DNA from 2 places in the Epilithonimonas sp. genome. Region 2 is predicted to be linked to the other one. Evidence: riboswitches for the same ligand, from Rfam matches in the RefSeq annotation. Region 2 holds a riboswitch; the other holds the start of a gene.

Region 1 (16,311 bases), on a different contig from region 2:
GACATTTTTTAAAGTTGGGGTCATCTATCTTTTCATCAAATTCAATATTTCCTACATGCGTGGGATATTTTGAAACAATTTTCTCTGTTTGGCAACTAATCAACAGGGGTAATACGGATAATATGAACAAGAAAGATTTCATGAATATTCTACTTCACCGTTTCCCCCAAAAGCGTTCCCTGCGTATTGCCGTGGACAAAAACGGACACAAGGTCACCAATTTTTTGCCCTTCCTGCATATCGAAAACACAAACAGCATTTTGGGAATTACGCCCTTTCCATTGGTTTTTGTTCTTTTTTGAAATGCCTTCAATTAAAATTTCATGCACTCTTCCAACGTAGCCAGCCATTCTTTTTCTGGATAATTCGCCTTGCAAAGCAATCACTTCTGCAAGTCTTCTTTGTTTGACATCTGCCGGAATATCGTCTTCCATTTTCTTATGAGCCGGCGTTCCCGGCCTTTCGGAGTAGGCAAACATATAACCGTAATCATATTCTACCTCTTTCATCAATGACAATGTATCCTGATGATCTTCTTCGGTTTCGGTACAGAAGCCTATAATCATATCTTGGGAAAAGGAAATATCCGGAACGATTTCCTTCGCTTTTTTAATGAGCGCCAAATATTCTGCTCTGGTGTGCTGGCGGTTCATCAATCCGAGAATTCTGTCGCTGCCGCTTTGTACCGGCAAGTGAACATATTTGCAGATGTTGTCATGTTTTGCCATCACTTCAAACACATTGATATTCATGTCCTGAGGATTGGATGTCGAGAAACGAATTCTCATTTCCGGGACTGCATCCGCTACTAAACCAAGGAGTTGTGCGAAATCCACAGCAGTTGCTTTCTGCATTTCAGATGCTTTGGCAAAATCTTTTTTCGGGCCGCCGCCGTACCAAAGATAAGAGTCCACGTTTTGCCCCAACAATGTGATTTCTTTGTAGCCATTGCTCCAAAGATCCTGGCATTCCTGAATAATAGAATGGGGGTCACGACTTCTCTCGCGGCCTCTGGTAAACGGAACAACACAGAACGTACACATATTATCGCAACCTCGGGTAATGGTTACAAAAGCGGTTACGCCATTGCCTCCCAAGCGGACAGGATTGATGTCGGCGTAAGTTTCTTCTTTTGAAAGGATTACGTTGATGGCATCTCTGCCGCCGTCTGTTTCTTTGAGAAGGTTGGGCAAATCTCTGTAAGCATCTGGGCCAACAACCAAATCTACCAAATGTTCTTCTTCCAAAAATTTGGTTTTTAAACGTTCTGCCATGCAACCGAGAACGCCCACAGTAAGATTGGGGTTTTCTTTTTTCTGAGTTTTAAACTGGGAAAGGCGCATCCGAACCGTCTGCTCCGCTTTTTCACGGATGGAACAGGTATTTAAAAGAATTAAATCTGCTTCTTTTACGTCTAAAGTCGTATTGTACCCCTGTTCGTTAAGAATAGATGCAACAATTTCAGAATCAGAAAAGTTCATCTGGCAGCCATAGCTCTCCAGAAACAATTTTTTACTGTTTTCCGGTTTTTCTGCAATGGCAAATGCTTCGCCCTGTTTGGTTTCGTCTATATATTTTTCCTGCACTTTGTAAATAGATATGGGTTTAAGCTTTAGATTTTAAACTAAATTCTAAACGTTGGATTAGTCCGCAAAGATACAAAATATTGTGACAGAATGGCAGGGATAAAGGATTGAGTGAAATACCAAGAATTTGCATTATTCTCGAACAATTTCAATATACAAATTTTGTTTATATCAACGCTTTTAAGAAGCTGTAAAGATTAAAATTTGACTTGGGTAGACTAAGAATACAAACTTTTTCATAATTGGTGGATTACAGAAAATCCTTTGATTTTAATTGCTGGAGAATATGTAATTTTGATAATTAATGTTTCAAAAATGAAAATTACACTTAACAGAATCAATGACGATTTTTTGTTCGAATGCTCCAACGAACAGGGAAATTCTATATTATTGGATAATACCACTTTGCCCGGGGCAAAAGGCGTGTCTCCAATGCAATCAGTTTTAATGGCCGTTGCGGGATGCAGCGGAATAGATCTGGTTTCCATTCTAAAAAAACAACGTCAAACCATTAAGGATTTCAAAGCGGAGGTAGAAGGCGAAAGAGTTCAGGTAGATGAAGCGAAACCTTTCAAAACCATCAAAGTTAAATTCTTTTTGCAAGGTGAGATAGATCCTAAAAAAGCCCAAAAAGCTGCAGAATTGTCTTTCGAAAAATATTGCTCCGTCTCTAAAACACTAGAGCCTAATGTGGAAATCACTTATGAAGTAAGCGTTAACGGTGAACTCTTATCTTAAAAGTAGAGCATACTAGAGTTTGAGAGAAAATAATATCCTCAAACTCTAACATTCTCAAGCCTATCTGTTAGCCAACCTCGGCTGAATCAACTTCGCCACGGTAGAGGTCCATCCCGTTTGGTGAGAAGCGCCAACGCCGCGGCCATTATCCCCGTGGAAATATTCGAAGAACATGATGTAATCTTTGAAATGCGGATCTTGGTTAAACTTGCTTATTCCTCCATTGAATGCTCTGTTTCCGGCATCATCTTTCAAAAATATGTTGCACAATCTGTTGCTGATGTCTTTGGAAACTTCATCCAGGTTTTTAAGTTCGCCACTGCCTTTTGGATATTCAATTTTAAGCGCATCGCCGTAAAAGAAATGGAACCGCTGCAAGCTTTCTACAATGAGGAAATTGATAGGAAACCAGATGGGCCCGCGCCAATTGCTGTTGCCGCCAAACATGCGGCTGTCACTCTCTGCCGGCGTGTAATAGACAATATGTTCCTGATCATGCACGGTAAACCGGAAAGGATCTTTTTCATAAATTTTGGACAAAGCACGGATGCCATAATCACTCAGGAATTCGGCTTCATCCACCAATCGGTTAAGGACTTTCGTTAATCGGTTTTTTCTGAGGATACTTAGGAGATGTTTGTTGCCTTCGCCTTCCACATACCATTGGGAAACCAGTTTGGTGAGATCCTGTTTATTCCTGAGCACCCATTCCATCCTTTTTTTGAAAGCCGGCAGTTTTTCCAGCAGGCTGTGTTCTACCACTTCTACAGCAAACATCGGGATCAAGCCAACAATACTCCTCAGTTTGAGGTTCACACTATCGCCATTGGAGAGCTGAAGCAAGTCATAGAAAAAGCCATCTTCCTCATTCCAAAGGCCCTGCTTGCCTTCGCCAATGTTTTCCATCGCTTCGGCAATGTAAAGGTAATGTTCAAAAAACTTGATGGCCATATCTTCGTACACGGGATTGTAAGTGGCGAGTTCCATGGCCATCCTCATCATATTGAGAGCATACATCGCCATCCAACTGGTTCCGTCAGCCTGTTCCAGATGCTCACCTTCGCTGAATTCCATATTCCGGTCAAACGCCCCAATGTTATCCAGTCCTAAAAATCCTCCTCCGAATATATTATTGCCATTATAATCTTTCCGGTTCACCCACCATGTAAAATTGAGCAGTAATTTTTGGAAAACCCGTTCTAGGAAAGCCAGATCAGGTTTGCCGTTATTTTTTTCATCGATTTTAAAAACCCGGAAAGTCGCCCAGGCATGTACCGGCGGGTTGACATCATCAAAATTCCATTCGTAGGCTGGTAACTGTCCGTTGGGATGCATGTACCATTCTTTGGTAAGAGTAACCAGCTGGTTTTTGGCAAATTCAGAATCAATCAAACTGAAACTTACGCAATGAAATGCCAAATCCCAGGTCGCATACCATGGGTATTCCCACTTATCGGGCATCGATATAATATCTTTGTTATGGAGGTGTGCCCAATTGCTATTTCTTACAAAGCCTTTTCTCTGAATGGGAAAATTTGGATCACCTTTTAGCCATTTGGCAACATTGTAATGGTAAAACTGCTTGTTCCACAAGAGGCCGGCAAAGGCTTGTCGCTGCACATTTTTTTCATCCTCGCTTTCAATATCTTTCTGGATATTTTGGTAGAATTCATCAGACTCCTGCTTTCTCCTGAAAAAAACATCATCAAAATCCATAAAGGCATCATCCATGACATGTGGAGATAGCCTAAATTCAAAAACGTGGTGGCTGTTGGCATCTATCATTTCCTCACAGCAGAACGCTGCCTTACTTCCTGTTTTTGATGGGTTTACAGTGTCAAGACCTTTGGTGACATATTGGTTGATACCATCTTTGTAAAAGCCTTCGGTTTTCGGCAGTTTATAAAGCCTGGCACGGTTGGTTTCGTTCTCACAAAACAAGGCTTCTTTATTCCGGTTTCTGGCGTATAATTTTTTGGTGCTCAGTGCATTGTGATGGATGTCGATTTCCCCTTCTCTGGTAAAATTGAGTTGCCCTTTATAATCATTATAGCCCCAAACCCAATTGTTGCGGAACCAAACGGTTGGCAGGACTATAATGGGAGCTGCCTGGTCACTTCTGTTATTCACATCTACACGTATCAGGATGTCATCTGTGCCGGCTTTGGCATATTCTATAAAAATATCAAAGTAGGCATCATTATCAAAAATCCCCGTGTCTATAATCTCATATTCCTGATCTTTGTTGGATCGGCTGGCGTTGGTAAGAACAAGGTCATCGTAAGGAAATGCATGGATGGGATACTTGTAAACCATCTTCATATAGCTGTGGGACGGCGTGTTGTCCAGATAATAAAAAATCTCCTTAATATCCTCCCCATGGTTGCCCTGGTAATTGCTCAGTCCAAAAAAACGTTCTTTGATTCTGACATCATTTTTATTCCAAAAGGATAGTGCAAAACACAACAGTTGCTTGTCATCCGAGATGCCGGCAATGCCTTCTTCTGCCCAGCGATAGGTCCAGGATTCGGCAGTGTCGTGACCCGTAAATCCCCATGCATCACCGTTGGTACTATAATCTTCGCGTACATTTCCCCACTGGCGGTGGCTAACGTATGGACCCCATTTTTTCCAGTTTGGATTTTTTAATTTTTCTTCTTCACTCATGCTTGTAATTATTTTTTTAGAATAATTATGTTGTTTTTTATCAGGAGCATCAGGCTTATACTGTGGTGTCACTTTTCATCCCGCTGTCCACTATCTCTTTTTCTCGGTGCCCGAGTGTAGCCCAAGTCAACCAAGAAAAAGGATGCCGTTCCCATCGGGGCTATGTTGAGGTTTAGTTATTCTTTCAACAAATAATGATAGTTGATAAATAATAGTTCTGAATTACAACTTTTTGGTTATCAGTAATCACTTATCACTTATCATTCATCATTTATAATTACCCGTTGTCCGAAAAGCTTTCCAAGCTAGTCATCCCGCCATCTACATAGATGCTGGCTCCGGTAATATAATCCGAATAATCACTCGCCAAAAATACGGCTAAATTTCCAATGTCTTCGGGTTTACCGATACGGTCATAAGGGATAAGCGTCATCAGCGCATCCAGTGATTTTTGATTGTCCCAAGCCGATTTGTTGATAGGTGTTTGGATGGCGCCGGGACAAATATTATTGACACGGATTCTGTTTTTACCATATTCCTGAGCCAATGTCTGCATCAGCATTCTTAGCGCGCCTTTGCTGGCAGCATAGTTGGCGTGCCCTGCCCAGGGTATAGTCTCGTGCACACTGCTGATATTGATGATTTTTCCCAAAGCGCAAGACTTATCGGTCATGCCGCGTTTCAAAAATTCTTTGATAGCTTCCTTCGAGCAGAGGAATTGCCCGGTAAGATTCACATCGATAACTTTTTGCCACTGCTCCAGTGTCATATCAATAAAGGCCGCATCCTGCTGCAATCCTGCGTTGTTCACAAGGATATCAACCGTTCCGTATTTATCAATAGTGGTTTTAAACATCGCCAACACTTCATCCTCTTTGCTAACGTCGCATTGGATAATAAAGCCTTCGCCTCCGTTTTCTTCTATGGTTTTCAAAGTATCTTCGGCCTCGGGCTTCGAATGCTCCGAAGAATGGTTGACAATAACAATGGCTCCTGATTGGGCAAGGCTGATCGCAATTCCTTTACCTATTCCGCTGCTAGATCCTGTAACAATGGCGACCTGTTTATTTAGATTAATATTCATAATTTATTTTGTGTGGTTTTTCCCAAGCAAATATTGTACACAAATGATGATATAAAATTCTTAAAATTGATTGTTAATAAAAAATTTATAATGACATTTTTCAATTTATTTGGAAAAACAGCATTTTCTTAACTATCTTTGCAGTCATATTTGTTCATTCACATATTGAAAATGTTATCGAGAAAGGTGGAGAGATTAGACTCTATGAAACCTTGGCAACCCTTTGGCAACGAAGAAGGTGCTAAATTCTACTCAGTTTTTTGAGGGAGATAACGTGCAGTTTATTCTACATTCCCGTAGCATTTTCAATTTTTTTACATCACAATTGGAAACCACGCTACAACATATTAACATTCATCAATTCAAGACTCAGAACGGAAAAGTTCTCGATATTCCATTAAGCTTTCAGCTTTTTGGGAAAGAGCTGCATTCGGCTCCCATTATATTGGTTAATCATGCCCTGACAGGGAATTCTGATGTGGCTGGCGGAAATGGCTGGTGGAAAAAAATGGTGGGTAAACAAAAAGTTATAGATACCGAGAAATATACGGTTATATGTTTTAATGTTCCTGGAAATGGATTTGATAATTATTTTGTAGAATCATACAAAGATTTTAGGGCATATGATATCGCTAAAATTTTTTTGGAAGGTCTTAAGGTATTAAATATCAAAGTTCTATTTGCGTTGATTGGTGGTTCCGTTGGCGGCGCCATTGGTTGGGAAATGTTGGCTCAAGAGCCTGACATCGCAAAGCATTTTATCCCTATTGCTACCGATTTTAAAACCACCGACTGGTTATACTCTCAATGTTTGGTGCAGGAGTTTTTATTGGAAAGTGAAGAGCAGCCGCTGCAGAAAGCCAGGACACACGCCATGCTATGTTACAGAACGCCAGAATCTCTTAATCTGAGATTTAATAGAGAGCTTTCCGAGACTGGATTTTGGAAATCTCGCGAATGGTTGGATTATCACGGTAATTCTTTAAACGAAAGATATAGTTTGAAGGCGTATCGGCTGATGAATCACTTGTTAATGACGATTGATGCAGATATAAGTAAACTGTCAAAAGATACAGCATCCATACATCTAATATCGGTAGATACAGATCTGTTTTTTCCAGCTTTTGAAATCAAAAAAACATTTCAAATATTGGTAAATCGGTGCAACGTGTCTTATCACGAGATAAAATCAATCCATGGCCATGATGCTTTCCTGATGGAGTATGAACAGCTCAACGATATTTTAAACCCAATTTTTAATTCAAAAAAATCTTCAATAAAAGATGACAAATAAAAACGCAATTAATATCTATCGAAACAAAGCCTTGGTAAATTTTGAAGGCAAAGATTTTCTGGGTCATATAGGTATTGACTCCCGAATTTTCAAGGCTTTGAATGGCGGCGGAATCAGCGTGGGCGTGATTTCACAGCAAGCGATAGAAAATGGGATTTCTGTTTTGGTAGATGACAGCGATGCAGAGGCCGCTGTATGCTTTCTTCTTGAAGAATTTAAGGAAGAAAAGGAAAAAGGTTTTGTAGAGAATATCCATAGTGTGAATAATCTCACAGTTATCGGCTTTGTCTCGGAAAATTACAGTAAGATTTTATCAGAACTTCAGCGAAACAAAATTTTCCCATTGTTGTTAAGCCAAATCGCTTCGGCTGGTAGGGTGAACATTGTTGTTACCGGAAACCAAACCGAAATTGCTAAAAATATCATCGAAACCGAAATCTACGGAAAACCCAAAACAGTGCATCTCGCTTTGATTGGCCATGGTAATGTTGGAGGTACGCTGATTGAGCAGATTCTGGACTCGGCCTACGATATCCTGAACCGCAAAAGAGTGGATTTGAAAATTGTTGCCATTGCCAACTCTAGGAAAGTGGCTTTCAATAAAGCAGGTTTCGGAAGCGACTGGCGGCAGAAAATCAAATATTCCCAAACCGAATCCAGCGTACAGTCCTTGGTGGATTTTGCAAACGAGCACCATTTGGAAAACCTCGTAATGGTGGATAATACGGCCAGCAAAGATTTTGTGAAAAATTATCCAACCTTTGTTGACAACGGATTTGACATTGTAGGGTCCAACAAGATCTATAACACATTGCCAATTGCAGAGTACCGAAGCTTTAGAAAATTATTAGAAAAAAATAAAAAGAAATACCTCTACGAAACCAATGTTGGCGCAGGTTTACCTTTAATTGATACAATTAAATTGCTGCATCTTTCCGGTGAAAACATCACAAGGATCAAAGGTGTTTTTTCCGGAACTTTGAGTTATGTTTTCAATAATTTTTCTTTGAGGAATGACCAATTTTCAACGATTATTAACGAAGCTTTGGAAAAAGGTTACACAGAACCGGACCCGCGCGAAGATTTGTCGGGTAATGATGTGGCGAGGAAACTGTTGATCCTGGCAAGAGAACTGGATTTGATTAATGAATTTGAGGATATCAATATTCAGAATCTAGTTCCGGCAAATCTCCTTTCGGTTTCAAAAGAAGAATTCCTTTCAAGATTAGGTGAGTTGGACGATGAGTATCAGAAAATCAAAGAAAATCAGAAACCTGACTACGTTTTGCGTTACGTAGGCGATTTGCACGGCGACCTTCATTCGGAAAAAGGCGAATTGGATGTTAAATTGATTTCTGTTCCTGCCAATTCAGCTTTGGGACAACTGAAAGGTTCAGATTCCATCTTCGAAATCTACACCGAAAGTTATGGTGAAAATCCTATCGTGATTATGGGCGCCGGAGCCGGAGCCAAAGTCACTGCCAGAGGTGTTTTCGGAGATATTTTAAGATTAAGCGAAACAAAATAAATTTAATATACCAATCTACCAATGTAAAATGTAACAATGACATTGGTAAATTGCTAAACCGATACATTGTTACGTTGCAATATGGAAAATTTCGAAACATTAGCCATCAGAACCCAAACCGAGCGTACTCAGTTTGACGAGCATTCTACACCTTTATACCTTACTTCCAGCTTCGTTTTCGAAGATGCAGAAGATATGCGTGCCAGCTTTGCCGAGGAAAAAGATAAAAACCTGTACAGCCGCTTCAGCAACCCCAACGTTACCGAATTTATCAACAAAATTGCCAAAATGGAAGGTGCCGAATCCGGTTACGCGTTTGCAACAGGAATGGCCGCAATTTATTCCGTTTTCGCAGCCTTGCTTAGCTCGGGAGATCACATCTTGAGCTGCCAATCGGTGTTTGGTTCTACGCATACGCTGTTTACCAAATATTTTCCAAAATGGAATATCAACACCACTTATTTCAAAGCCGAAGACGCTTCAACAGTAGAAGATTTAATTCAGCCCAATACAAAAGTCCTTTATCTGGAAACACCAACCAATCCTGCGATTGAAGTTTTGGATTTGGAATTTTTCGGTCAGGTTGCTAAAAAGCACAATCTGATTTTTATTGTAGATAACTGTTTTGCAACACCTTATTTACAGCAACCGAATAAATACGGTGCAGACATTGTGGTACATTCTGCCACCAAATTGATTGACGGGCAAGGTCGTGTTTTGGGTGGCGTGGCGGTCGGAAAAGCAGATTTGATCCGCGAGATTTATCTGTTTGCGAGAAACACAGGCCCTGCGATGTCGCCTTTCAATGCCTGGGTTTTGAGCAAAAGTTTGGAAACTTTGGCAATCCGGGTAGAGAAACATTGCGAAAACGCTGTTAAAGTAGCAGAGTTCCTAGAAAATCATCCGAATGTAGATTTGGTAAAATATCCATTCCTGAAATCGCATCCAAGCTACGAAATTGCTAAAAAACAAATGAAATTAGGCGGAAATATCGTGGCTTTCGAAATCAAAGGCGGAATCGAAGGCGGTCGGAATTTCTTAAACAGGATTAAAATGTGTTCTCTTTCCGCCAACTTGGGTGACACGCGGACGATTGTCACGCATCCCGCTTCCACAACGCATTCCAAGCTTTCCGACGAGGAGAGAAATGAGGTTGGAATTACCGCTGGATTGGTGCGTTGCTCCGTTGGATTGGAAAATGTTGATGATATAATTAACGATTTGAAACAAGCTTTAGACTAATGAAATAAAAGGGATTAGGAGCAACAAGGTTTCTTCTTCGAATAACGATTACAACCCGCTGTCCGCTATATCTTTTTTGTTTTTTACAACATTTGTCATTCTGAGTTTGTCGAAGAATCCAAAAAACAAAAAAGGATGCCGCTACCATCGGAGCTATGTTGAGGTTTTGTCTTTTAATCGATGATAAAGAGGATCCACCGAAAAACCTTATCAGGGTTTGAATCCCTGACAAGGTTAGTGAAAAAAATAAAGACTTTGCATTTAAAATGAATTATGAACAATTCAGAACAATTATATAAAGCGCTTAATGAGCGTATTCTCATCCTCGACGGAGCAATGGGAACGATGATTCAGCGTTACAATTTTACAGAAGAGGATTATCGCGGCGAGCGGTTCAAAGACTGGAAATCTCCCCTGAAAGGGAACAATGATTTGTTATCTTTAACACAACCGGAAGCGATTGCGGAGATTCACAAAAAATACCTTTTGGCAGGCGCAGATATCATAGAAACCAACACGTTTTCTGGAACTACCATTGCAATGGCGGATTATCATATGGAAGATTTGGTATACGAACTTAACTATGAATCAGCCAAAATCGCCAAAAAAGTCTGCGAAGAATTTACGGCTCAGAATCCTGACAAACCAAGATTTGTAGCAGGTTCTATGGGGCCAACCAACAGAACGGCAAGCCTAAGCCCTGATGTTAACGACCCAGGCTACAGAGCCATCACTTTTGATGAACTCAGAGTGGCGTATAAACAACAGGCAGAAGCTTTGCTGGACGGAGGTTCTGACATTCTTTTAGTAGAGACTATTTTCGATACTTTGAATGCAAAGGCCGCTCTTTTTGCGATTGACGAAATCCGGGAAGAACGACATATCACTATTCCAATTATGGTGTCCGGAACCATTACCGATGCGTCAGGAAGAACGTTGAGCGGGCAGACGGCGGATGCCTTTTTGATTTCTGTTTCCCATATGGATTTGATAAGCGTTGGTTTCAACTGCGCGTTAGGAGCAAAACAATTAACGCCTTACCTTGAGATTCTCGCCCATCATACCAATTTTGGGATTTCTGCATATCCCAACGCCGGTTTACCGAATGCTTTCGGTCAATATGATGAGTCGCCGGAATTTATGGCAGAACAAATCCGCGAATATGTAGAAAAAAGATTAATGAATATCATCGGTGGTTGTTGCGGAACAACGCCGGAACATATCAAAGCCATTGCCGATCTGGTAAAAGATTATGAACCGAGGAAACTCAATGTAACAATATAGAAATGTAGCAATTTACCAATTTTTAAAATGTGTCATTCTGAAAGAAGTGAAGAATCTCATTGTTGCATTGGTAAATTTTTACATTGATAAATTAATTTATGGAAACAGATTGTAAAAGAAGATATCTAAAACTCTCAGGCCTTGAGCCCTTAATCATAACACCAGAATCCAACTTTATCAATGTTGGAGAGAGAACCAATGTGGCTGGTTCCAAAAAATTTCTTCGGTTAATAAAAGAAGAAAAATATGCAGAAGCGCTGGATATTGCAAGAAATCAGGTAGAAGGCGGCGCTCAGATCTTGGACGTCAATATGGATGACGGCCTTTTGGATGGTAAATATGCAATGGTGAAATTCCTTAACCTTATTGCTTCAGAGCCGGATATTGCCCGAATCCCCATAATGATTGATTCTTCAAAATGGGAAATTCTGGAAGCTGGATTGCAGGTGGTTCAGGGAAAGCCTGTTGTCAATTCCATCAGTTTGAAAGGTGGCGAAGAAGATTTTATCAAACAAGCCAAATTAATCAAAAGATACGGAGCGGCAGCGATTGTAATGGCTTTCGATGAGGTGGGACAAGCCGATAATTACGAAAGAAGAATCGAAATTTCCAAAAGGTCTTACTATATTTTGGTGAACAAAGTCGGTTTCCCTTCCGAGGACATTATTTTCGACCTTAATATTTTTCCTGTGGCGACAGGGATGGACGAACACCGCAAAAACGCGATTGATTTCATCGAGGCAACAAGGTGGGTCCGTACCAATCTCCCGAATGCGTCGGTTAGTGGTGGTGTTTCCAATGTGTCGTTTTCGTTCCGTGGCAACGATTCGGTTCGCGAAGCAATGCACTCCGTTTTCCTTTACCACGCTATAAAAGCTGGGATGAATATGGGAATCGTAAATCCGACAATGTTGGAAGTGTATGACGAGATCCCAAAGGATTTGCTGGAATTGGTAGAAGATGTAATGCTCGACCGAAAAGAGGACGCCACAGAAAAATTACTCGATTATTCCGAAACGCATAAATCTACTAAAAGGGAAAAAACCGAGGATTTGTCCTGGCGGGAACAGTCTTTGCAGGAGCGGATTACTTATGCACTGGTAAAAGGAATCGACCGTTTTATCGAAGAAGATGCGGAAGAAGCAAGAAAAATGTCCAAACGACCGCTGGATGTTATCGAAATTAATCTGATGACTGGGATGGGGGTTGTTGGTGACCTTTTCGGAAGTGGGAAAATGTTCTTGCCTCAGGTGGTGAAATCCGCAAGGGTGATGAAAAAAGCGGTGGCCTATCTTCAGCCTTTCATCGAAGCAGAAAAAGACCAGACCCAAAAATCCAACGGAAAAGTGTTGATGGCAACAGTAAAAGGTGATGTTCACGATATTGGTAAAAATATTGTGAGCGTGGTTTTGGGTTGTAACAATTACGAAATTGTAGATCTCGGCGTGATGGTACCGGCAGAAAAAATTATCCAAACCGCGATTGATGAAAACGTCGATGTAATTGGATTGAGCGGACTAATTACGCCAAGTCTGGACGAGATGGTTCATATTGCAGATGAGTTGGAACGCAAAAATCTTGATTTTCCTCTGTTAATCGGTGGTGCAACCACTTCCAAAGCGCATACAGCCGTTAAAATCTCACCGAAATATTCAAATACCGTCGTTCACGTCAACGATGCTTCACGAGCGGTTGGTGTTGTAAGTTCACTTCTCAACAAAGATAAATCCAATGCTTATGCTTTGGAGATTAGGAAAGATTATGATGAATTCCGGGAAAAATTCCTGAATCGTCAAGTCGAAAAAGAATATGTCCCGATTGCAGAAGCACGTGAGAAAAAATTCAAAATCGATTGGGACAATGAGCTGATTCCGAAACCAAAAAAATTAGGAATTACCATTATCGAAGACCAAAACCTGGATGAATTGGTTGATTTTATTGACTGGTCTCCGTTTTTCAGAAGTTGGCAATTGTTTGGGAAATTCCCTGAAATTTTAACCGATAATGTGGTGGGAGAACAGGCTACGATTTTGTATAATGAAGCGCAGGCAATGCTAAAAAAAATCTTGGAAGAAAAGAGCTTCAAAGCGAAAGGTATTTTCGGGATTTTCCCGGCAAATGCTGATGAGCAAGATGATATTTTGGTTTATGATGACAATCAAAATGTTATTTCGACGTTCAGAACCCTGCGTCAGCAAAGCAAAAGGTCAGAAGGTAAAGAATATTTGGCTTTAAGTGATTTTATTGCGCCAAAAAATTCGGGAAAACAGGATTACATAGGAGCTTTCTGCGTTTGTACAGGCTTTGGAGCCGATGAACTGGCCAAAGAATATGAAGAACAAAATGACGATTACAACGCCATAATGGTGAAAGCCTTGGCAGACCGTTTTGCAGAAGCTTTTGCCGAATATCTTCACAAAAAAGTCCGAACCGAATATTGGGGTTATTCCCAAGATGAAACGTTGGACAACGAGGAATTGATCAAAGAAAAATACCTCGGAATCCGACCTGCTCCAGGTTATCCTGCTTGCCCGGATCATTTGGAAAAACTGACGATTTGGGATCTGCTAAAAGTGGATGAAAACATTGGTGTCACCTTAACCGAAAGTCTCGCAATGTGGCCGACTGCTGCGGTTTCCGGATATTATTTCGGGAATGAAAAATCAAAATATTTTGGCGTCGGGAAAATTGATGAAGACCAACTGAAAGATTACGCAGAACGGAAAAATATTGACTTGGATTACGCCCGAAAATGGCTCGCTCCAAACTTAGCGGATTAAAATTATTTAAAATTATTGAATGAAAATTACTGACCATATAAAAAACGCCAACGGCAAAACGCTTTTTTCTTTTGAGATTGTGCCTCCGCAAAAGGGCGTAGGGATTGCCGATTTGTATAAAAATATCGATCCGTTGATGGAGTTTAAGCCGCCGTTTATTGATGTCACCACTTCCCGGGAAGAATATATTTTCCTGGAAAGAGGAAATGGTCTGATGGAACGGAAAATCACCAGAATGCGCCCTGGGACTTTGGGGATTTGCTCAGCCATTCAGCACAAATATAATGTAGACACGGTGCCTCACGTGCTGTGTGGTGGTTTTACAAGAGAAGAAACCGAATATCTTTTGGTGGATTGTATGTATTTGGGAATCAATAATATTGTGGCACTGAGAGGTGATGCTATGAAGGGTGAAAAATATTTTGAACCTACCAAAGGTGGAAACCGCTATGCTTCTGACCTCGTGAAACAAATCCACGATTTGGGAATGGGCGAGTATCTCCACGGGAAAATAGAATGTAAGGATAACAGCAGCTTCTGCATTGGTGTTGCCGGCTATCCCGAAAAGCATATCGAGGCGCCGTCTATGAACTACGATTTGCAAATGCTGAAGAAAAAAGTGGATGCAGGTGCAGATTATATTGTGACACAAATGTTTTTTGACAATCAAAAATATTTTGATTTTGTGAAACATGCGCGCGAAATTGGCATTGATGTGCCGATTATCCCAGGAATCAAACCGATTGCCACCAAAACACATTTGCAGCTATTGCCACAGGTATTCAAAATCGATTTGCCGGAAACTTTAATCAATGAGGTTTTGAAATGCAGAACCAATACCGATGTTCGGGAAGTGGGAGTAGAATGGGCAATCCAGCAATGTAAGGAGCTTCTGGATTTTGGCGTTCCAGTCCTGCATTTTTACTCGATGGGTAAAAGTGATAATATCCTTAAAATAGGTCGCGAAGTTTTTTAACACAAAAGAGATGCAGTTTGTATCTCTTTTTTTAATTTTACCATTCAACAAAATTTATGAAGCTTACCGGACCTTTCAAACAAGTGATCACGCTCAACCACCTTCCCTTAAAAGGAAAATTGACGGATGAAGAATTAAAAATCACAACAGATGCAGGGATTTTAACCGCAGAAGGGAAAATCCTGCAAACAGGAAGTTTCAATTCTCTAAAACAAAAATTCCCCAATGCTGAGATTGATTTTGTTGAAGGTGATCAAATTGTGCTTCCGGCTTTTGTGGATGCCCACACGCATATTTGTTTCGGGGGAAACCGGGCGAATGACTTCGCAATGAGGAATGCCGGAAAATCATACCTCGAAATTGCGGAATCCGGCGGTGGAATCTGGAGTTCTGTTCAGCATACCAGAGATGCTTCAGAAGATGATTTGGTTAAAGGAATCCTAAAAAGGGTCGATGCTCTTCTCAAGCAGGGCATTACAACCATCGAAGTAAAAAGTGGTTATGGCCTTAATGCCAATGAGGAACTGAAAATGTTACGTGCCATCAAAAAAGCACAATCCAAAACAATGGCAACTTTGGTCCCGACTTGCCTCGCTGCGCACCTCAAACCAAAAGATTTCGAAGGTTCGTCCGAAGCTTATCTCAATTATATTTTACAAGAAATTCTTCCCAAAGTAAAAGCCGAAAATCTGGCTAATCGAGTTGATATCTTTATTGAAAAATCAGCATTTCAGTCGGAAGAAAGCAAAAATTTTCTATTGAAAGCAAAAGAATTAGGCTTTCAAATCACCGTCCACGCAGACCAGTTTACGCCGGGTAGTTCTCGGATTGCCGTGGAAGTAGGTGCCAAATCTGCTGACCATCTGGAAGCAACCATTGATAATGATATTGATTTTTTGGCGAATTCAAATACCGTTGCTATTGCTTTGCCGGGCGCAAGCCTTGGTCTAGGCGAGCCATTTTCCCCAGCCAGAAAAATATTGGACAAAGGTGGAATTTTAGCCATCGCCACAGACTGGAATCCGGGCTCTGCGCCAATGGGAAATCTCGTAACCCAAGCTTCGGTTTTGGCGACTTACCAGAAACTGACAACAGCCGAGGTTTTGGCAGCAATCACGTTTCGGGCGGCTTA
Region 2 (16,311 bases):
GGACTGCCCTGTAAAGGTATTGTATTTAGAAATGATATTTTTCCAGACAGTGTCAACACCCACTTTTCCCAATGAAGCCTGTACTTTGGGCTGAAAAGCTGTGAATAACTGCCTTTGCGTCTTAGTCTGCAGGTAGCTGGTGGCAGCATTATCATTTCCTAGAAGAATATTCTTGGCATCGGTAATAGTCATGGAGGTAATGGCATTAGCAAAGATAGGCGCAGCCTGCGTTACAGCATCTTCTGCTGCTCTATTAAGGAGTTTTACGCCTTCGTCTGCCAGACTTCCGAGACCAACACTTCGCAGGGTCGCATCTATTGTTCTTAGTTTTTCCGGCATCAGGATTTTTACCAGATCGTTTCTGTAGAATCCATCGGTTACGCCCAACTTTTTCACTCCTTCTGTAACACCGAGCGTCAGGGCTTCTTTCAGCCCGGATGAGATTTGAGTATTCGTCAGGCTGTTAAGATTGGCAGTCGCTTTCGGCGCGGTGGTATTGCTTTTAGGGTTGCTTTTTTGATCAACTGCCGAAAGGTCTACGCCGGTCTGGTTTTTCACAGCCGTTTTAAACATATCTAGCAATTGTGCATTGGCAGAGACCGACATCAACAGTCCCAAAGCAATGATATAATTCTTTTTCATTATTAATTTGTAGTGAGGATTAGATTAGGAAACCAGTTTCAGGTTAAAACAAAACTGTATCAATCCTCATCTTATTAAATCTTCTTCTAATTTTGATTTCTTACATAAACATCGTAGAGATCCTGCCTTCGGTCTGTAAGTGTTCTTACGGCACCATTGTAGTGGAGCTCTTTCAGTAGGTTCAGGTCAACATCTACTATCAGAGTCATCTCGGTATTAGGTGTTGCCTCACCCTTGATGGCATTGGAAGGAAATGCAAAATCCGATGGCGTGAATACTGTGGCTTGCCCAAACTGGATGTCCATATTATTAACACCCGGCAGGTTTCCTACACATCCAGCGATAGCCACATAGCATTCGTTTTCTATTGCACGGGCAGCGGCGCAATGTCTCACTCGGGTATAGGCATTCTGGGTATCTGTAAGATAAGGAACAAAGAGGATTTTCATGCCTTGGTCTGCCAATAGCCTTGGCAGTTCCGGGAATTCTACGTCATAGCAGATAATGATGCCCACTTTTCCGCAATCCGTATCAAAGACTTTGATCTCATCACCGCCTACCATACCATAATACCTTCTTTCGTTCGGGGTAATGTGTATTTTACGGAACTCATCTATTTTACCATCCCTGTGCATCAGGTAGCTCACATTGTAGAGATTACCATCTTCTAGGATTGGCATACTGCCGGATATGATGTTAACGTTGTAACTCACGGCAAATCCTGAAATTTTTTCCTTGATTTCAGCTGTCATTTCGGACAGTTTTTCCATAGATTCACGCTCGTTCAGGTGATTGAATGGGGCCAAAAGAGGTGTGTTGAATAACTCTGGGAATAAGCAAAAGTCTGATTCATAACCTGCCACGGCATCCACAAAAAACTCTACTTGCTTGTAAAAATCCTCTAGATCTTTCAGTGGGCGCATCTGCCATTGTACCAATCCCAGGCGGATTACGCTATCCTGCATGGTGTTTTTCTTGGCGGTATAGTAGATGTTGTTCCACTGTAGTAGTACAGCATATTCCTCAGATTCGGTATCACCTTTTAAATAACCTTTTAGGATCTTGACTGGCGAAAAGTTGTTGCTGAGCTGGAAGCTGAGAACCGGGTCATAGATTTCCTTGTTCCTTACTTTGTTTATATATTCCCTTGGTGTCAATTCTTTGCTGTGAAGGTGGTAATTCGGGATCCTGCCGCCAATGATAATTGATTTAAGATTCAGGATTTCACACAGCTCTTTCCGCGCATCATACAGGCGCCTGCCCAGTCTCAGGGAACGAAATTCTGGATCTACAAACACTTCGATCCCGTACAGGACATTTCCGTTATTGCTGTGGGTGTTAAAGGTTTCGTTACCCGTAATCTCTGCATAGGTATGCTGATCACTGAATAATTCGTACTGAACAATGATGGAAAGCGCGGCGGCAGCCAGTTTTCCATCCACAAGGATGCAGATCTGCCCATCTGCAAAAATGGAGGTCAGTTTTTGGATATTTCTTTTGCTCCAGGTGTTGTCATCAATGTCGGGATAAGCTTTTTGCATAGCTTCGGAGAGTTCCTCATAATCATCAATGCTGAGTTTCCTGATTTCTATCTGCATTATTTGTATTTTTTTGAATGGTTTGTAATGTTTGAAACTACAAAATTAGGAAAACTAAAACTGCCAGCAGCAGTACTCATAGCCTCTAGCTCTATTTTTTATTAAGAAGTTCTTGCCTCAGCAGTTTCATACCCTCGGTAGCCGTCATTTTATAATAGTTTTGATTATTGGTATAAGCATTGGGATTTTCAAGCTGAGGATCAACGATGTAAACCTTACAATGCTGCGGCACATAACGCACCACAGAAGCAGCAGGGTAAACCTGCATAGAAGTGCCAATGACAAGGAAAATGTCAGCCTCAGACGCCACTTCTATAGCACGATCCATCTCGGGAACCATCTCGCCAAACCACACAATGTGAGGCCTCAGCTGAGAACCGCTGGTGTGCAGGTCGCCCATCATGATGTCGTTTTCCCAATTGATAATATCTTTTTCATTATCTACAGGTCTTGCTTTTTTTAGCTCGCCGTGCAGATGGATAATCTGGGTAGAACCTGCCCGCTCATGCAGGTCATCCACATTTTGGGTAATGATGCAGACATCGTAATCCTTCTCTAGTTCCGCTAAAATTTTATGGGCTTCATTGGGAAAAACGTCTTTCAGTTGTTTTCTCCGCAGATTATAAAAATCCAATACCAACTGAGGATTTCGGGCAAAACCTTCGGGTGAGGCCACATCTTCTATGCGGTGGTTTTCCCACAACCCGTTGGAATCCCGAAACGTGCTGATACCGCTCTCGGCAGAGATGCCCGCACCGCTTAGTACAACCAGTTTTTTCTTCATAACCTGAATATTTTGTTAAAAATAAAGATTTAAATTTAGCTTACGACTTAATGTTTTTCTCTAAATTATTGATGACAGGTTAAGTATTCATTAAAACTGACATTTAATCAATCCAATAATTTTTTGATATATAAAGCATTTTCTACAGCGGCTGTTCCCCATGTGTTGTTAAAATAGATATAAAATTCCTGTCCGGAGGCTTTGATTTTGTCAGCCAGTTCTTTCAAAAAGTTGTCGGGATAAGCTGATTTATAAAGTGTCGGCTTGCCGTGGAGACGGTAGTAACCTAAATCAGGATTGGTAATAATAACATCTTCCGGAATCTTGCCGGGAAAACTGACACCACAAAAAATCCATTGCTTTTTCCTGAATAAAGTAAAAACATCATCGTTCCACCAGGACAAATGCCGTAATTCTACAACGATAGGCGCACTATCTGATAATGTTTCGGTTAACCAGCTAATGTGGTCAGCCGTACATTGAAAAGACGTGGGAAACTGGATGAGGAAACCCGCCAGTTTATCCTGGATGTGCTGACGGATATAATCACAAAAAGATTTCAATTCTGTTTTCTTGACCTCAGCATATCCAAAATGAGAGATGCTTTTGGGAATTTTGATAAAAAAACGAAAACCTTCTGGTGTTTCATCATTCCATTTTTGTAATGTTTTGACAGTAGGTTTCCGGTAAAATGTACTGTTAATTTCAACGGTGTTAAAGACCTGGGAATATAATTTCAGGAAATCTTTGTTCTGAGAAGTCGCCGTGTAAAGAGTGCCTTTCCAGTCGGTATTATAAAATCCGGAACAGCCAATATGCATTTTTTTCATAATTTTTACTAAAATAATTTCTGTGCCAATGTGAACATAATCAATATGTTAATATGCTCTTAGATTTAAAATGATATTTATCATACCAAAATAGTAGGAAATAAATTTGGCTAAGTCAATTTTTTGAAATTATTTTGCAGTGTGATTAAGAATTGCTGTCATACTTATTAAGAAAGACCGAGGGAACTGACCCTGTGAAGTCTTAACAACCTGCCCAATGGTAAGGTGTTACATTCAGCCTTTGAAAAAAGGATAGATAAGTTGAAGATGTTACAGGTATTTAAACATATCCTCTGTAAAACTTCTTTCGGACTTGTCTGGAAGAAGTTTTTTTATTTATAAAATGTAAAATTTAGAATATATGGAAAAGAAAATTATTACTAACTCCAAAAAAGGATTGGTGTTGTCAGCAGCTGTTGTCTTTTTTTCGGGAATCTCTTTGGTACAGGCACAGGAAACAAAACCGGTAAAAGACACCGTAACAGACAAGCAGATAGACGAAGTGGTGCTGGTAGGATCCAGAAGTGGTGGCCGATCCAAGGCAGACAGCCCGGTTCCTGTGGATGTTTTTAACCTGAAAGATATTCAGCAGTCTTTGCCGCAAACCAATATCAACCAAATATTGAATACCATTGCGCCGTCTTTTACATCTACCATACAAACCAATGCCGATGGCTCTGACCATAGCGACCCGGCACAGTTAAGAGGTTTGGGGCCGGATCAGACTTTGGTTTTGATCAATGGTAAAAGAAGGCATAACTCAGCACTTGTAAATGTGAATGGTGCACCAGGACGTGGAACTGTAGGTACAGACCTGAATGCCATCCCGGCATTTGCACTCAGCAGAATTGAGGTTTTGCGTGATGGTGCGTCTGCACAATATGGTTCTGATGCCATCGCAGGTGTGATGAACCTCCAACTGAAAAGGGATACAGGCAAACTGACAGGGCAGTTTAACTATGGTGGTTACCTTACGCCGGCTGCTAATGACCATTCAGGGAATTATGATGGGCAGCAGTTTCAGGTAGACCTTAATTATGGGAACAAGATTGGAAAGCGGGGCGGATTCTATAACATTACCTGGTCTTCTCAGTTCAGGGATCCTACAAGAAGAGCAGGAACGGAAAGTAATACCCTTTACAATGCGTATAATGCAATCGAAAAAAGAGCAGCCGAAAATGGTGTAAATCTTTCATCTTATTTCAGTAATATTGGTAATCTTAAGGGGACGCCAGGTGAACAGAATTTTGTTAACCTGATCCACCAGTACGCACAGGGTGTCAATTATTTTAGCCCAGGTTTGCAATCGGGTATACAGTCTGCTTCTACGATTACCGCTTTGCAAGGCATCTTGAATGCAGATGTTACCAACCAAGAGTTGGCATACAGAGGGCTAACAAGAAAAGATTTTAACATGCAGGTGGGGCAGTCTAAACTGAATAACCATCAGTTGTTTGCCAATATAGAAGTGCCTTTGAACGATGATTGGAAGGTTTATACATTCGGTGGTTATTCTAACAGAAATGGCTCTTCTGGAGGCTTCTACAGAAGACCAAACCAGGCAAGGACCTTCACAGGATTGTACCTAGACGGTTACCTGCCTCAGATCCATACATTGATTCAGGATATTTCTTTATCTGCAGGTGTTAAAGGTAAATGGGACGGCTGGAATGTGGATCTAAGCAACACATTTGGGCAAAACAGTTTTGATTATACCATAGAAAATACAGGCAACACCAGTTTGCGTTTTGCTTCACCAAGCTCTTTCAAAGCAGGTGGATTGCAGTTCTTGCAAAATACCGTCAATCTGGACTTTAGCAAGTCATTTGATGTTTTGCAGGGCATCAATGTCGCATTTGGTGGTGAGCAGAGACACGAGAATTTCCGTATCAATCCTGGTGAACAAGCATCTTACACGGCTTATGACATCAATGGTAATGTGCAGACACCATCTACGCCGGCTTCGCTAAAGCCAACCGATTTCTTTGGAAATGCGCTGGCTGGTGGATCTCAGGTTTTTGCAGGTTTCCGCGAGGCTAATAAAACCAATAAAAATAGGAATGCTTATGCTGCATATGCCGATGTAGAATTTAATTTTACCAACTGGCTATTGGTGGATGCTGCGATCCGTTATGAAGATTACTCCGATTTTGGATCTACATTTAACTACAAACTGGCATCAAGAATAAAACTTGCAGATAATTTTAACTTCCGTTTTGCGGGTTCTACGGGCTTCAGGGCGCCTTCGATTCACCAAATCTACTATAATACAACTTCCACATTGTTTACAGATGGTGTCCTGAAAGAAGTAGGAACTTTTAGTAATGATTCTGATTTTGCAACGGCATTCGGTATCCCAAAACTAAAACAGGAAACATCTAAATCCTTTAGCACTGGTTTTACATACAAGATTCCGTCACTTAACCTTAATATTACGGCTGATGCTTATTTCATAAGGATTGATGACCGGATTGTTTTGACAGACCAGTTCAATAGACCTACCAATGCCCAGGTTACTGCCAATCCTTCTTTGGCAGATATCCAGAAGCGTTTTGATGCGGTGGGCGTCAATGCGGCTCAGTTCTTTGCCAATTCTATCGATACAGAGACCAAAGGATTGGATGTGGTTATCAGCCATAGTTACAAAACCGGAGCTATCAAACTGAATAATGATTTTGCAATTAACCTCAACAAAACGCAAAAAGTGGGTGACGTTCACGTATCGCCTGTGTTGCAGAACCTGGGATATGAGAATACTTATTTTTCTGAGAAATCAAGAATTTACCTTGAAGACTCCGTTCCAAAAGTTAAAGCGAGTCTTTCCAACAACCTAAGCTGGAACCGTTTCAATTTTTACTTGAGAAATACCTATTATGGCAAAGTTTGGGGTGCAGATATTGTAGATGCCAATTTTGACGGCATTATTTCACCCAACGAACATCAATTAATCTCCGATAAGATTGTTACAGATTTGTCTATTGGTTATGATATCAATAAAAACTTTAACTTGACGATAGGAGCCAATAACCTGTTTGATATTTATCCAACCAAAAACTTGACGGCTTCTACCAATAACGACCAGTTTATTTACTCGCGATCAACCGCTCAGTTTGGGCAAAACGGGAGATATGTATTTAGTAAGCTGACCGTCTCTTTCTAAAGAAATTTTTTTAGGTTTTTTATTTTGTTTTGAAAGCAGCATCGTGATTATTCACGATGCTGTTTTTTGTTTCTAAACATCGTGGGATTATTGTAGAAATGGTTTACTGTTTTCGATGTTTGAAAAATATCTATCTGGAAATCTCAAAGAGATTTTAAAATGAATTATATTCGTTCATCAATAAATTATTTGAAAATGGTACGCATTTCATTTGTTTTCATGCTGTTAATATCAAACTTGCTGCTTTCGCAAAATCCACTTAATCTTATACCTTATCCCCAAAGTGTAAAAATTAATGACGGAGTATTTGTTTTGGATAACAAAACGGTTGTAAAAGGTCATGAAGATTCGTTTGAATATCAGTTTTTTTTGAAATCATTAAAAGAAAGTCAGAATTTGGATTTATCAAAAAATAAAAGAAATAAACAAGGTAAGGTCATTTTTCTTAATATTAGTAAAGATAAAACGCCGCACAACGGCTATGAAATTAGAGTTACAAAAGATATGATTGCCGTTATAGGCAATGATACAACCGGACTTTTTTACGGTGTTCAAACGTTGCTTCAACTTATACAAACTTCCAAAAAAGGAAAAATCCCAAATGTTGAAATTTCCGATTTCCCTAAATTCAAGTGGCGTGGAATGCACTTGGACGTTTGCCGTCATTTTTTCTCTGTTGATGAAGTCAAGAAATACATTGATTATCTCGCCCTTTATAAGTTCAACACATTTCATTGGCATCTAACTGACGATCAAGGCTGGCGAATCGAAATCAAAAAATATCCAAATCTGACGGAAATCGGATCCAAACGAAAAGAGACAATGAAGGGTGCGTACGCCAACAATGAGTTCGATGGAACGCCTTACGGCGGATTCTACACGCAGGAACAAATTAAAGAAGTGGTGGCTTACGCAGAAAAGCGGCACATCAATATCATTCCCGAAATTGAAATGCCGGGTCATGCGTTGGCGGCATTGGCGGCTTATCCCGAATTGGCCTGTACCGAAGGACCTTTTGAAACGGCTACAAAATGGGGCGTTTTTGATGATGTATTTTGCCCAAAAGAAGAAACTTTTTCATTCTTGGAAAATGTTTTGGATGAAGTAATGCAGCTTTTTCCATCGAAAATAATTCATATCGGTGGGGATGAGTGCCCGAAAACGCGTTGGAAAGAAAGCCAGTTTTGTCAGGATTTAATCAAAAAATACGACCTGAAAGATGAACACGGGTTGCAGGGTTATTTTATCCAAAGGATCGAAAAATATCTGAATTCCAAAGGAAGAAAAATCATCGGCTGGGACGAGATCCTGGAAGGTGGCTTGGCACCCAATGCCCTGGTTATGAGTTGGCGCGGAACGCAAGGCGGCATTGTGGCGGCAAAAACAAAACACTTTGCTGTAATGACACCCAGCGAATTTTGCTATTTTGACCATTATCAAGGCGATGAAAACACTGAACCGTTGGCGTTTCCCAATTCTTTTACATCCTTGGAAAAAGTCTACTCTTACAACCCAATTCCGAAAGAACTATCGGCAGAAGAATCCAAATTTATTTTGGGAACGCAAGCCAATCTCTGGACCGAATATATCCCGAATTTTGCCCAGGTAGAATATATGATTTTCCCAAGGATGATGGCGCTTTCCGAAGTTGCCTGGGGAACTTCGGATCCGGGAAATTATCATAGTTTCCGGGAAAGAGTAATCTCGCAGTTTCCAATGTTGGACAAGATGAAAATCAATTACAGCAAAGTGATTCTTAAAGAATAAAATCAGATTTCTAGATTAACTTTACTCAATCTCAAAGAGTTAAGAATGACAGACACCGAACTAAAACTCATAGCCGCTGCCGCAATCATCGGGCTTAGCAAAATCCCAAAGAAAGGGTAGAGTAGGCCTGCCGCCAAGGGAATGCCCAAAACGTTATAGATAAAGGCAAAAAACAGGTTTTCTTTGATGTTTCTAAGCAGCTTTTCACTCAGGATTTTGGCTTTTGCCACGCCCAGGATATCGCCTTTCAGCAAGGTGATTTCGGCACTTTCTATGGCTGCATCGCTTCCGGTCCCCATCGCAATCCCAATGTTGGATTGCGCCAAAGCCGGTGCATCATTGATGCCATCGCCCGTCATCGCCACAATTTTTCCTTCGCTTTGGAGTTTCTTGATTTCGTTCATCTTATCTTCCGGTAGGCAATTGGCTTTGTAATCCTTTATTCCTAGCGCATCGGCTACTGCTTTTGCCGTATGCTCGTTGTCACCTGTCATCATAATAACCTGGATGTTTTGAGAATGCAAGTACTCAACTGCCTGTTTTGATGTCGGTTTTATCTTGTCAGAAAAGCTTAGAAAACCCAATATTTTACTGCCTTTTGCAAGGTAAGAAATGGTTTTGGCCTCATCCTGACTCTCGATTACCTGTTGCTGTAATGTTCCTGGAATAGTAATGTTGAAATGTTTTAATAAGGCCTCGTTCCCAAGAAGGATTTCTTCATTATTAATAACGCCTTTCACGCCTTTTCCGGATATATTTTCAAAGTTTGTAACATTTTCAAATTTGTTATCCTTTTGTTTTCTGAAAGTTTCCAAAACCGCATTGGATAGTGGATGATCCGAATTTTGATTCAGTGCCGCGGCCAGTTTTAGGATATCATTTTCATTGGCTTCGCCAAAGGATTCGATTTTATCCAGGCTTGGTTTACCTTCTGTAAGTGTCCCAGTTTTGTCTGTAATCAGGACGTTGGTTTTGTGCATCTCTTCCAGTGATTCGGCATTTTTAATCAGGATTCCGTTTTGAGCACCTTTTCCGATCCCTACCATCAGGCTCATTGGCGTGGCCAATCCCAAGGCACAGGGACAGGCGACAATCAGTACCGCAACGGCATTTACGAAGGCATAAATCAAATTATTCTCGCCTCCGAATATGTTCCATAAAACAAAGGTTAAAATGGAAATCCCAATCACCGTTGGGACAAATATTTTTGAGATTTTATCTGCCAGTTTTTGGATTGGGGCTTTGCTTCGGCTGGCTTCGTTCACCATTTTGATAATCTGGGAAAGCAGGGTTTTATCGCCTACTTTTTCTGTAGTCATCAGGAACGTGCCGTTGCCATTGATGGTTCCTGATGTCACTTTATCGCCCGATTTCTTCTCTACAGGGATGGGTTCTCCGGTAATCATAGATTCGTCCACATTGGAATTGCCGTCGGTGATTTTGCCGTCTACAGGAATTTTTTCTCCCGGTTTTACGCGCAATACATCATTGATTTTAACTTCGGATAAAGCCACTTTTTTCTCGTTGCCGCCGATGATTAGATTAGCGGTATCCGGTGAGAGGTTCATTAATGCTTCTATGGCTTTTCCGGTTTTCATATGTGCGCGGGCTTCCATCATTTGCCCCATAATCACCAACGTGAGAATGACGCAAACCGACTCAAAATAGAGTGGTGCATTGTCGCCGTGCGCCAACTCGTGCGGTAAAATATCCGGAAAAAATAAAGCCACAAGACTGAAGATAAATGCCGCAGCTACGCCCAATCCAATCAGCGAAAACATATTGAGGTTCCAGGTTTTGAAACTTACCCAACCGCGTTTTATCAGAAACCAGCCTGCATAAAAAATGACCGGAATACTGAGTATCAATTCCAAAATCCCCTGAACCTGATGCGAAAATGGCCAATTAATTAGCATCCCACCCATTGAGAGGATAAAAACCGGTACCGAAAACCCCAAAGCTATCCAGAATTTTTTTCTCAGGAGTTTGTAGGTGTCATCATCATGGTCGTTATTTTTGGAAGGGATCGGCACAAGGTCCATTCCGCAGATCGGGCAGCTGCCAGGCTCGTCCCTGATGATTTGCGGATGCATTGGGCAGGTGTATTGTACGGATTTTTTTTCAGGGATCTTTACCAGGTCCATTCCGCAAACCGGGCAACCAACGTTGGACTCATACACTTTGTCCCCTTCGCAAAACATGGGGCAATAATATTTACCGGCATTTTTTGCCTGATTGATGCTCTCTGGTTTATGCTCTGCATGATGATGCATACTGCTATGACCTGTATTATCAACCAAGTCCTGAGTTATCTCCTCCAGGTGCATGTGGCAAACCGGACAGTCGCCTTTTTCATTGTAAACTTTGTCGCCTTCGCAGAACATGGGGCAGTAATATTTGCCGATATTATCTTTGAAATTGGTTGGGAGATTGGTTTTAGAATAGGTTTGTGGTTTATTTTTATGGTCTTCCCGTTCTTCTATCGGTACCAGAAACATATTGCAGACAGGGCATCTGCCGGGCTTGAAATATAACTTATCGCCTTCGCATTCCATTGGGCAATAATAGACGGAACTTGGTGAAATCCTTTGATTTGGGTGAAGTGGCTCGTGGTTATGAAGATTATGGTTTTCCATTTTTTGAATTTATATCACAAATTTCTGAAAAATAGATGCCAATCCGTTATAAATAAATGGGAAATTGTTATATAATAATTTTTATTGAAACTGGGATTAAATCTCATCCAAGGCAATTCTTTTTTTCTCCTTTGTGTTTAGGAAAAGTGTAGGAGAGAAGCCTGTGATTTTTTTAAACTGGGAGGATAGATGCTGGACACTTTTGTAACCCAGTTTTTGTGAAATCTCGGTGAGATTAAATTCTCTGTAAAGCAACAGTTCTTTGACTTTTTCAATTTTTTGCAGGATAAAATACTGTTCTAATGTAATGTTTTCTTTTTGAGAAAAGAGCTTGGATATAGTGCTGTAATCTTTATGAAGTTCTGTACTAAGGAAATCTGAGAGAATGAAATCTTCGGGCAGATCCTCATCAGACATTTTTATGATAATTAAAGATTTTATTTTTTCGATTTGTTTTTCGGCAGAATCTTTCAGTAGTTCGAAGCCGACTTGCTTTAACTTATAATCGAGTGACCGGAGTTCAGTTTCAGATAACCGATTCGTTATATCAACTTCACCCAAAGAAACGGTACTGAACCTGATGCCCAAATTACTGAATATGGATTCTACGGCAGAAATACAACGATTACAAACCATATTTTTGATAAAGATCTTCATAATACGAATTTAATGAATTGAATTGTAACCGTCTAGTGTTATCAAACGTTATAAGAATCGAATTTTTTTAATGTTCTGATAATGAAGAAACTCTAATATAATAAACTTTATTGATAAACAGTTTGAAAATAGAATTTCAAGTTTCTGTACATTTGATGATAAATAAATTTTATTATTCAAAAATAATCGTACCTTGCGACAAATTATATTTGAAATCAATGATTTGTTCTTTCTTTTTGTTGTTTTTCCTAATCTATAATTTTAAAACAACATTTTTATAACTTAATTTTTTTAAAATGAACATTTTTGTTTCAAACATCAACTACGCAACTAAAGATTATCAGTTGCAAGAATTATTCGAAGAATTTGGAGAAGTTTCTTCTGCAAAAATTATTACAGACAGAGATTCTGGGAGATCAAAAGGATTTGGTTTCGTAGAAATGGGTGACGAAGAAGGAAAACAAGCTGTTGACGCCCTAAACCAAAAAGAATTTAACGGTAAAATTCTTAACGTAACAGAAGCAAGACCAAGAGAAGAAAAACCAAGAAGGTCTTTTGACAACAACCGTGGCGGTGGTTACGGTGGTGGAGACAGAGGCGGAAACCGTGGTGGTGGTAGCCGTTGGTAATCCTAATATGTGTTGATCAAAAAATTGAGACACAATTAAATTAAAAGAAACAGTATAAATATTCGTATTTATACTGTTTCTTTTTTCTAAAAAATTTAGTTGGTTTGTTTTAAGGGTTTTTAAATTCTATACATGAGATTTTATAAATTCAAAATTTATTTTAATGAAAAACATTTAAGAAATAAAAAAGCAGCACAAAATCCTGTACTGCTCTAATATTTCAAATATTTTGATGAGTTTTATTCTACAATAAATTTGGTATTCAAATCACCGGTTTTCAAAATATATACGCCTTTGGGCAGGTTTTTGATCACAATGGTATTACCGTTTTGGAATGGGTTTTCAACGGTTTGTACATTTTGCCCTGACAGGTTATAGATCATAGCCTTGTTGAATTTTTTAAGATTCTCCCCACTTACGGTAATTACATTACCCTTCACCGGATTAGGTGAAATAGTTAAGTTTTTGGAGAACGAAGCATCATCTACAGCCAAAGGTGATTTTCCAAACACAGCCTGCACCCATTCAGGATGATCTATATATGGGTTTCTGTTCCCTTGGAATTTGTAAGCCGCCTTGTTTCGGTCAATTTCTTTCTGAGAGACCGGATCTTGCTCGCTCCATTTCAATAGGATGTTTAGATACCATGTTTGTAGGCCTTGTCCTGTTGTACCATTAAACGGATTATAAGTTCCTGCCGTAATTGTTGAAAAGGAAGGTAACTGAGACTCATATCTCGTAATGAAATAAAGTGTCATCCTGGCGAAATCACCTTTAAACTCATTAATTGGTTCAAAAACAGTTCCACTGTAGCCCGGGACTTTACTGGGACCAATTTTGGTTCCATTTTTAAATAACATGGTAGCTGAAGAAACTTCACCATAAAGCATATTTTCCCGGCTTTTGTTGACGTAGTAATCGGTTGGGATTACAAAATGCACATCATGTGACATTGGTACAGCATCAATTCCTCCAAAGTAGACTTTAGGTAAAGAATGTTCTCTGTTATAGCAAAACCCCTCATTGTTTTGGTTGGTACTGCCACACTGGTTACCACCAACTGATGCTTGTCCCCATTTATATTCATATGCATCATTACTTATACCAGGCGTATTGGCTGCAGGATTTTCGGAATACATGTCGATAATTGTTCCGTCTTTTTCATAATAGTTATCAATATCGGTGGATTTATAAGCCAACCATAAGCCGCCTGTTCCTTGCCCATAACCTTGATCAGAATGACCATTGGTGATGATTTGAGATAACTTAGATTTGAGGCTGTATCCAGTTAAATTAGAGGTGCCATCGTAGTAACCATTTGGGATTTGTGCGCTTACAATATTTGCAACCGCCACAAACAATAAGATAATTTTGGTTTTCATTGCTAAAAGAAATTAATACACAAAATTACTACTTAATTGAAATATAACATTATAAGTGACCTTTTTTAAGGAAAATTTAAGATGTAAAGTAAAAAATGTTGAATGGCGGTTTAGTTATTCTCTGTCAGGTACTTTTTGTTAATTTTAGAGAAAAACCATGCGATTGTCAACCCAAAAAACAGGGCGATAGCCGAAACTATAAAATAGTTGAGCCATTCTATCCTCACGGGGAAAGGCAAACTTTCACTGGCTTTGAAAATACCTGTGCGGATTTGGAAAAAACATACGGCAGACCCAATAATTAATCCGCACAAAATCCCTAATAAGACAATCAAAACGCCGGTGAAAAAATAGATGAGTCGCAGATTTTTGAGGTTGAATCCTAGTGCAATAAGAGATTTGGCCTGATCTTTTTTATCCAATTGCAAAATGGTAATGGCACCAGCTAAATTAAAAGTGGTGATGAAAATTACCAATCCAAAAATCAGGTAAATCATCAGCTTTTCTGTATTGATCATTTTCCAGAAAGCCGCATTTTCTTCGGACTTGGTATTGATGGTAATATTGGTGCCTATACTTTTGTAGAGATTTGCTTTTACAACATCTGCTTTTGCCTGATTTTTTAATTTTATAACAATCTCATAACAGGCTGATTTGGGTAAGCCTAAAAGTTCCTGAGCCAGCTCCAAAGGTGCGATGATATAATTGTCCAGTTGCTCGTTACCCGGGAAAATTCCACTTACGTAAATATTTTTTTTGTTGAAGATATCATTTTCTTGCTGGATAATACCTTTCCCTGGCTTAGGCATTAAGATGGTTGCAAAATCCTGACTGGAGTTTACGGGAAGTGCCAGCCTGTTGTCTAGGCCATTTTCCATAATTACCTCATTGCTGTATTTAAAATCGGGGTATTTGCCGTAGAAGATATTTTCGTTAATTGGATTCACGCTGGTGTAGGCAGAATCCACGGCGCGCAGATAGGCAATCTCGCCATTGTCTTTGTAACCAAGATAAACTTTTTCTTCAATCAGTTTCGAAAAATGGAGGATGTCCGGATTGCTTTTAAGGCTTTCATCAATCTTCTTGATATCAGTAAGCACTTTGCCGGATTTGCTGCGGATGGTAAGATCTGCATGCAGGTTGGCAATCATTTCTTTATTCATCTCCTCCAGTCCGGAGAAAACCGAAATAATGATAAACATCGCAGCCACAGCAGCTACCATGGCAAAAGCCGCCAGCCACGTGATAAAAGTGACGGCTGTACTGCCTTTTTTGGCAATCAGGTAACGGGATGCTATGTAAAAAGCATTTTTCAAAAGCTGATGAATTACAGGATTGGGTTGTCGCCTTCGCCTTTCAGCTCGCGTTCTATGCGCTCTACATCATCCAGGCTTGTATCGATATAGAAAACCAATTGCGGAATAATGCGCACCTGTTTAGACATTTTCTGCCCAAGGTAATTGCGGTAAAAAGAAGAATTTTCGTTGATTTCCTTCATAATAGGTTTTCGCAGCTCGGCAGGGAAAATACTAAGGTAAATTTTGGCAATACCCAAATCAGGCGTCACCTTAACATCCGAAACCGAAACCAAAAAACTGTTTTGTTGGCTTTCTGATGCCTGTTTGCGGAAGATCTCCGCCATATCTTCCTGTATAATCTGTGCTACTTTTCTTTGTCTGTTGCTTTCCATAAGTTTTGCAAATTTAGTGTTTTTGTTTTGATTTTCTAGCGGCAGTTATATTATAGGATAAGGAGTTTCTCCTAATTTGAAAATTTTGATTAACGAAGAAGAACTTTTCATTAACCAATTTACATTTTAAGAATATTTTAAAGTCCTAAAAAGTTGTTAAAACATTGTTGTCCGATAAAAAAACAAATCGAAAAACACGATATTAATAGGATAAACAGACAGTTCGCTCCTCTGGAGCTTTGCTTTCACTGGCTGATTTTTTTCTATTAACAGTAAATCCCAATGGGATTAATACAAAGCTCCATTGGAGCAAACTGTTAATAGAAATAGGTGTTTCCATAATTAGAGCTCCAAAGGAGCGACCTGTTAATTGTATTTCTAATTTTTATAGGAAAACGATATTATTAAAACTAATATCTTTCGTAAATTTGGGTCACATTAATTGATTAACTTTTATAGGAGATCAAATTTAAAATCAAATTTGTAATGACAACAAAATACGAGCAAATTCCCAATTCGCTTTTTGTGAAAAACAG

What was found. Region 2 has a riboswitch for S-adenosylmethionine ahead of AC00Y6_RS12310 (TonB-dependent receptor plug domain-containing protein). Riboswitches for the same ligand answer to the same signal wherever they lie in the genome.
Region 1: another riboswitch for S-adenosylmethionine. It lies ahead of AC00Y6_RS04620 (alpha/beta fold hydrolase); the one in region 2 lies ahead of AC00Y6_RS12310 (TonB-dependent receptor plug domain-containing protein).

The regions. Positions count from the first base shown of each region.
Region 1 is NZ_JBWEYV010000004.1:80,096-96,406, forward strand. Features, by position in the region: gene AC00Y6_RS04595 (hypothetical protein) at 1-142, opposite strand, end outside; gene miaB (tRNA (N6-isopentenyl adenosine(37)-C2)-methylthiotransferase MiaB) at 150-1,586, opposite strand; gene AC00Y6_RS04605 (OsmC family protein) at 1,902-2,324, shown strand; gene AC00Y6_RS04610 (MGH1-like glycoside hydrolase domain-containing protein) at 2,385-4,991, opposite strand; gene AC00Y6_RS04615 (glucose 1-dehydrogenase) at 5,269-6,075, opposite strand; SAM riboswitch class I at 6,247-6,351, shown strand; gene AC00Y6_RS04620 (alpha/beta fold hydrolase) at 6,401-7,369, shown strand; gene AC00Y6_RS04625 (ACT domain-containing protein) at 7,359-8,897, shown strand; gene AC00Y6_RS04630 (O-succinylhomoserine sulfhydrylase) at 8,979-10,139, shown strand; gene AC00Y6_RS04635 (homocysteine S-methyltransferase family protein) at 10,413-11,423, shown strand; gene metH (methionine synthase) at 11,522-14,203, shown strand; gene metF (methylenetetrahydrofolate reductase [NAD(P)H]) at 14,223-15,179, shown strand; gene hutI (imidazolonepropionase) at 15,236-16,311, shown strand, end outside.
Region 2 is NZ_JBWEYV010000017.1:52,036-68,346, forward strand. Features, by position in the region: gene AC00Y6_RS12290 (DUF4197 domain-containing protein) at 1-642, opposite strand, end outside; gene AC00Y6_RS12295 (nitrilase-related carbon-nitrogen hydrolase) at 729-2,240, opposite strand; gene AC00Y6_RS12300 (SIR2 family NAD-dependent protein deacylase) at 2,332-3,024, opposite strand; gene AC00Y6_RS12305 (DUF72 domain-containing protein) at 3,132-3,854, opposite strand; SAM riboswitch class I at 4,016-4,117, shown strand; gene AC00Y6_RS12310 (TonB-dependent receptor plug domain-containing protein) at 4,216-7,014, shown strand; gene AC00Y6_RS12315 (beta-N-acetylhexosaminidase) at 7,210-8,781, shown strand; gene AC00Y6_RS12320 (copper-transporting P-type ATPase) at 8,784-11,417, opposite strand; gene AC00Y6_RS12325 (helix-turn-helix domain-containing protein) at 11,514-12,074, opposite strand; gene AC00Y6_RS12330 (RNA recognition motif domain-containing protein) at 12,371-12,703, shown strand; gene AC00Y6_RS12335 (endonuclease) at 12,943-14,085, opposite strand; gene AC00Y6_RS12340 (ABC transporter permease) at 14,196-15,401, opposite strand; gene rbfA (30S ribosome-binding factor RbfA) at 15,413-15,775, opposite strand; gene AC00Y6_RS12350 (aminopeptidase P family protein) at 16,262-16,311, shown strand, end outside.